3 regions of the Pelosinus baikalensis genome follow, and region 2 is predicted to be linked to each of the others. Evidence: riboswitches for the same ligand, from Rfam matches in the RefSeq annotation. Region 2 holds a riboswitch; each other region holds the start of a gene.
The links. Region 2 has a riboswitch for cobalamin ahead of LMF89_RS20915 (ABC transporter substrate-binding protein). Riboswitches for the same ligand answer to the same signal wherever they lie in the genome.
Positions count from the first base shown of each region.

Region 1: it holds a riboswitch for cobalamin, as region 2 does, so the genes downstream of both, cobI (precorrin-2 C(20)-methyltransferase) here and LMF89_RS20915 (ABC transporter substrate-binding protein) in region 2, are expected to answer to the same signal.
Region 3: it holds a riboswitch for cobalamin, as region 2 does, so the genes downstream of both, LMF89_RS11430 (TonB-dependent receptor plug domain-containing protein) here and LMF89_RS20915 (ABC transporter substrate-binding protein) in region 2, are expected to answer to the same signal.

Region 1 is NZ_JAJHJB010000014.1:29,493-31,701, forward strand. It holds gene LMF89_RS11470 (SDR family NAD(P)-dependent oxidoreductase) at 1-650, shown strand, start outside; cobalamin riboswitch at 767-947, shown strand; gene cobI (precorrin-2 C(20)-methyltransferase) at 1,280-1,987, shown strand; gene LMF89_RS11480 (sirohydrochlorin cobaltochelatase) at 2,047-2,209, shown strand, end outside.
Region 2 is NZ_JAJHJB010000041.1:26,777-28,985, reverse strand. It holds gene LMF89_RS20915 (ABC transporter substrate-binding protein) at 1-927, opposite strand, end outside; cobalamin riboswitch at 1,047-1,227, opposite strand; gene LMF89_RS20910 (STAS domain-containing protein) at 1,370-1,630, opposite strand; gene LMF89_RS20905 (FeoA family protein) at 1,923-2,168, shown strand.
Region 3 is NZ_JAJHJB010000014.1:20,059-22,267, forward strand. It holds gene LMF89_RS11420 (sirohydrochlorin cobaltochelatase) at 1-75, shown strand, start outside; gene cobO (cob(I)yrinic acid a,c-diamide adenosyltransferase) at 168-701, shown strand; cobalamin riboswitch at 777-958, shown strand; gene LMF89_RS11430 (TonB-dependent receptor plug domain-containing protein) at 1,172-2,209, shown strand, end outside.

The DNA of each region.
Region 1 (2,209 bases), on a different contig from region 2:
AAAGGGAAAAAGGGCAAATGGCGTTACTCGAGTTAGCATCCTATGCTGATAATGTATGTTTTATACAAGGTGATGTCAGTTCTGTGAGTCAATGCCAAGAAGTAGTAGAAAAAACTGCAGCCCAGTTCGGCGGTCTGGATATTGTTATCAATGCTGCTGGTATATATATGGAAAAAATCATTGGTGAAGTTACGGAAGATGAGTTTGATCACATCATGAATATCAATATAAAAGGTACCTATTTTATTTGTAAATCTGCTTTGCCTTATTTGCGGCAGAGGGGTGGTGGAGCTATTATTAACGTGTCTTCTGATGCAGGGATTAATGGTAATTGTTTATGTACTGCCTATTGCGCTTCAAAGGGAGCGGTGACGACCTTTACAAAGGCATTGTCCTTAGAAAGTATTCACTATGGTGTCCGTGCTAATTGCGTATGCCCTGGTGATGTGGATACGCCTATGCTTAAACAGCAATTAGCAGAGGTAAACAATCCAGAGGAATATTTACGAGACATGGCATCGATGTATCCAATAGGGCGAATTGCCAAAGTTCATGAGGTGGCTCATGTAATCTGCTTTCTGGCATCGGATCAGGCATCCTTTGTTAACGGTGCAGTGTGGACAGTGGATGGCGGCTTAACTGCGTGTTAGATTGGTGCTGATATAACAAGATCGTTAAAATAAAAAAAAGAGTATAGAATATTACCAAGTATGTCCTTGACAAGAAAAAGTATTTATAATACTCTAAATAAGAGTGGACAGCAAAATTTCATATGGATGGTATAGGTGCCCTTTGGGGCTTAATAGGGAAGTCCGGTTAAATTCCGGCGCGGTCCCGCCACTGTAATGAGGAGTAACCCCATAATTATGCCACTGAGATTAAACTTGGGAAGGCTTGGGGAAGCAATGATTCAGAGTCAGGAGAACTGCCTATACAGCAATCACCGTTAAAACCTGCGAGAGATGGGGAGGAGATTCGTACAGTTATACTGTTGTATATTACACATGATAGTGACGTGTTTATATGATGGCAGGCTACTATAATTGTATTTATTGAAATCTTCCGTTATGTGTGACGGAAGATTTTTTGCGCTAGTAACGATGATTGTCCAGTAGGATTGTAGCTGAATTGGCTTTCATGCCAATTTTCTAATTTTTCAGAGTGCTGGTCAAGATTATTGGATAATGGTAAAATTAAGAGTGCAAATTCTCGTTTTACTCAGTTATCGTTATATGTACTTGTATATGTTGTACCACAAATTATAGTTAAGGAGGCCATTATGGCAGGAATTTTTTACGGTGTTGGTGTAGGGCCAGGAGACCCAGAGCTGCTCACATTAAAAGCAGTGGAGGTGATAAGAAACGCGGATGTGGTAATTGCCCCTAAAACAGAAAAAAAAGAAGGTAGTACAGCACTATCGATTGCTCATCCGTACTTGAAAACAGATGTTGAGATATTGAGGTTGGTTTTCCCGATGGTAAATGATGCTGCTACGCTAGCCAATGCATGGGAAAACAATAAAAATAGTATTCTGGCAGAACTGCAGGCTGGGAAAAAAGTTGTGTTTTTAACATTGGGTGATCCTATGTTTTATAGCACTTATATGTATGTATATCGTTTGTTAAAGGATTCTGGTTATGCTATTGAAACCATACCTGGGGTTCCGGCTTTTTGTGCGATTGGCAGTCAATTAGGTCAGCCGCTGGCAGAAGGAAATGATATACTTAGCATTATTCCGGCGACGATGTCAGAAGAAGAGTTAGATGCTATATTGGGAGTCGTCGATAATGTTGTATTAATGAAAGTTTACAAAAATTTTGGACAGGTTATAGCGAAGTTGAAAGAGCATGGTTTTGGTGAAAATTCTGTTATGATTAGTCGCTGTGGTTTGCCTGATGAACAAATTAGTTATAATTTGGATGAAGTGGATCCAACAAGTGTTAATTATTTGTCTACAATCTTGGCTAAAAAACGTAAGCTTGGTTAAGTGCAATATGATTACCCCAAAGACCTAGCACATAGAAAACTGAGTGGGGAGTTGTAGAAATGAAAATGAATTTTTTATATAAAATCGCTATGAGTTTTGCATTAAGTGTTTCCTTATTACTGGGTGCTAGTGCATTTGGCTTATCAAATGCAAGTGCGCAAGAGGTACCAAAAAGTCAAAAAGCCATCGTTGTGGTAAGCTTCGGTACTACTTTTGCAGAAG
Region 2 (2,209 bases):
GGCTACAACGGCTTCTTTCCCCATAACCTTATCAACTATTTCCTGACGATTAATGAGGGCATCCATTCCTTTGCGGAATTCTTCATTCCCCCATAAATCTTGATTGTTACCAGCATAATTGTAAATTAAATGATACACTCGTTTACCTGGAACACTCTCTACGGTTACCTTGCTATCCTTGCGCAAAGTTTGCAGCGTATCCAGTGCCGGACGATAAATGATATCCGCATCGCCGGATTGCAACGCCAATAGACGAGCATTTGCATCATCATTAAATGTCATAATAACCCGATCCAATTTCGCTATACCATTCCAGTATTTAGGGAATTTTACCAATTCTGCACCTTTAGCAATATCAAAGCTGGCAAACATAAATGCACCCGTTCCAATAGGCGGCTTACCATCTGGCACCATCACATCCATAATCACCGTATTATAATGAACTAATTCCGACGGCAGAGCCGGATATGGATTTTCAGTGGTAATTTTTAAGATATCACCGACTACCTCAATTACAGCAATTTTTAAAGATGCTTTTACGCCAGGATTTACGGAAATAGAGCGCTCTAAGCTAGCCTTAACAGCCTCTGCAGTCAGATCTTTTCCATTATGGAATTTCACTCCCTTACGGATTTTAAACTCCCAATGCTGACCATCGTCAGATTTCCAGCTTTCTGCCAGCCAAGGATAGAGTTCTGTTGTTTTTGGGTCCAATCCAACCAGGGTTTCCATCGCTCCAGAGTTTAAGATAAAACTAAAATGACACCGATGAGGGTCCATCGTATTCGCAGGCCAAACCGTGATAAATTTAAGTACCTTCTCCTTCGCACCACTACTGCTCTTCTTGTCAGAAGAACAGCCAGCCACTGCCATCAGCAAACAGCTGATTAACCCCAAAATAATCCATAAATAAGAACGTTTTTTCATTTTTCTCCGCCTTTCTAGTTATAATAAAAAAACTCTCGGTATAAACCGAGAGTAAAACGCAAGCAGAAAACAATACGAAAATTCGCATAAATCCCATCCCCATCTCTCGCAGGTTATATCGGTGATTTGTTATATAGGCAGTTCTCCTGACTCTGGATCATTGCTCCCCCAAACCTTCCCAAGATATCATCTCAGTGGCACAACATGGGTTTGCTCCTCATTACAGTGGCGGGACCGTGTCGGCATTGAACCGAACTTCCCTATTAAGCCCCGAAGGGCACCTATACCAGCAATATCTAATTGTAATAGTCATTCTCATCGATACTTTACAATAGAATCCTCTCTTTGTCAACTGTTGGTTTTTTTGCAACATATAGATAAATGGAGGAAATCCTTTTAAATCTTTTATCATTAAGCAAGATGTAATTCGATCCGGTATGAATTAAATGGCTAATTTCCCTTTTTCATCTTCAATAATTAATTCTCCACCATGTTTTAGCATCTTTTCACGCACATATTGAAAAACGTGGATACCATCATGATCCAAATGTCCGATATTATTAATATTAACCACAATACGCCGATACCCATACTGCAAATGCTTCAGCATGTTTTGCTCCAGAAAATTAAGATGCTCTACAAATACGTCACCGCTTACATTCATATATACTTGTCGGTTATCAGTTGTTACCCATACAGACATCCCTCTTCCTCCTTTTACAACCTTAAAATAACAAATTCACTTTATTTTCATATGTTTTATGAGCTTACAATCTTATTTTTCTTTTAATATTGATAATCATTATCATTTTAACAATAATTAAAACATCTGTCAAATATTTTAATTCTCAATCAGTGTATGTAACCAAATCTTTTACTGTTCATATACTAAATTAGATTCCCTTACTTATATGTTAGCCGTGGCTAACCATATTTTTTCCTACTAATGTTAGCCCTGGCTAATATTAAACCATTTTGCCAAAGGAGGATTTATAATGAATACTGCATTAACAACAATTCCATTATCAACACTGGGCATAGGATCTGTATGCCAGATCGTATCCCTTAATTTACAAGGCTTGCTGCGCCGCCGCATTCTAGACTTAGGTATGGTACCAGGAACGCCTGTTCAATGTATTCGCAAGAGCCCAACAGGTGACCCTGTAGCCTATATGGTACGTGATACTCTCATTGCTTTACGCAGTGAAGACGCCAGTCAAATTCATGTTAATCCGATGTAATCTGGGCTATAACTATAGCCAACAAATTTAGGGGGGGAGAA
Region 3 (2,209 bases), on a different contig from region 2:
ATTCAAGATCTTTATGTGCAGCATCTTAAGGATGCTATGAGTCAAAAAGCCGGACATGGTATATGCAGGCATTGATATGTCGATAGCGAAATAGATAAAGGAGTAATAGCTAGATATTCTACAAAGTTGTTTCAAAGGGTTTTGAAAATAAGGGGGGAGGAATGGATATGGAAAACAGACATGGTTTAATTCTTGTTAACACAGGAAATGGCAAAGGAAAAACAACAGCAGCTTTAGGTCTTGGACTAAGGGCTTGGGGACAGGGATTCAAAGTGCTGATCATACAGTTTATTAAAGGCAGCTGGAAGTATGGCGAATTAAAAACGGCAGAGGCTTTGGGACCTAATTTTGTAATGCGTCAGATGGGGGAAGGTTTTGTTCGCAATGCGAATGAAGATGCTATGGCTGATCATCGTCATGCAGCTGAAGAAGCCTTGGCGATGGCGCGAAAAGAAATTGAATCAAACCAGTGGGATATGATTATTTTAGATGAAATTAACTATGCGATTAAGTTTGGCGTTCTATCTCTGGAAGCAGTATTAAAATTATTAGAGGACAAGCCCTCTGCATTGCATCTTGTGCTGACAGGGCGGGATGTACGTCCAGAAATTATTGATAAAGCGGATTTAGTGACGGAAATGAAAGAGATTAAACATCCCTATAAAAAAGGCATAAAAGCTCAAAAAGGGATAGAGTTTTAAAAAGAATTTGTTAATACTGATTCCTTGACAATTCTTTAAAGATATTATAAAGTGAATCTTATAATATGTAAAAAATTTCATATGGATGGTATAGGTGCCCTTTGGGGCTTAATAGGGAAGTCCGGTTTCATTCCGGCACGGTCCCGCCACTGTAATGAGGAGTGAACCCATGATATGCCACTGAGATAAAGGTCTTGGGAAGGTATGGGGGAGCAATGATTCTAAGTCAGGAGAACTGCCTATATAGCAATCACCGTTAGAACCTGCGAGAGATGGGGAGGGGATTTGTACGATAGTTTTTTTATTGTGCTTATTTTTCCCCGACGTATATATACGTCGGGATTACTATTTACTTTATGCTATTGTAAAATCTCTTGACCTTTTTGGGTTAAGAGATTTTTTTACGGGTTTTGTTGGAGAACTGCATAAATATTCTTTATATAAAAAAACAAAAATATAGGAGGAAAAGTGTGGGTAAGCAGATAAAGTTAAAACAAGCCAAGTTATGCGCCTGTGTACTGGGGAGTGCTCTATTATTACACATGCCAAATGTACAGGCTGCAGAGACAGAAGAACAAGAAGAGTATTCTTTTGACCAAATAGTGGTAACTGCCACTAAAACGCCAGTAAAAGTATTTGAAGCCAATGCGAATATGACGGTAATCACGCGAGATGAAATTGAAAAAAACCATTATCATGATTTGGTGGAAGTACTGCGAGATGTGCCAGGTGTCGCTGTGTATAATTATGGCGGTGGCGTAGGATACGAGCATTCTAATGGTTTAAGGATTAATGGAGCAAAAGAGATTGTCGTATTGATCGATGGAATAAAGATCAATGCTGCTACTAGCGGACCCTTTCCTTTTAGTGCCTATAGCTCTCTAGAAAATATTGAAAGAATAGAAGTACTAAAAGGATCTGCATCTGCATTGTACGGTTCCAATGCCAAAGGCGGCGTTATTAATATTATTACCCGCAAAGCGGAAAGTAATAGTACAACTCTAACTCTCACGGGAGGCAGTTATGGCAAAGAAAACTATTCGCTGCTGAATCAGGGAAAATCAGGAGATCTTAGTTGGGTTATAACGAGCCAGAAGGATATTCTAGGAGATTATAAAGATGGTCACGGTGTAAGGATTCCCCAACATCGAAATGGGGAAACTAACTCATTTAGGCTAACCCAAAATATCAACGATGACTCTGATGTAACATTGATGTATGATAACTACAAAGGGGATTACCGTTATGCAGATAGTGCTTATGGAATCGATAATCATAAAGCAGGCACTGCTGATAATTCTTCTTGGAAAATGATTTATAACAATAAGCTTTCGGAAAAAAGCCACAATCAATTATCTTTTCTCAGTGGTGACTACGATACAACCTATGATATAGGATCTACATGGGGCTCAACAACAACAACAGTTAAGACTATTGGAATTCAAGAGCAATTCACGCAAAAAATGGGTGATCGCCATATTTTTACTACGGGCTTTGATTTTAACCAA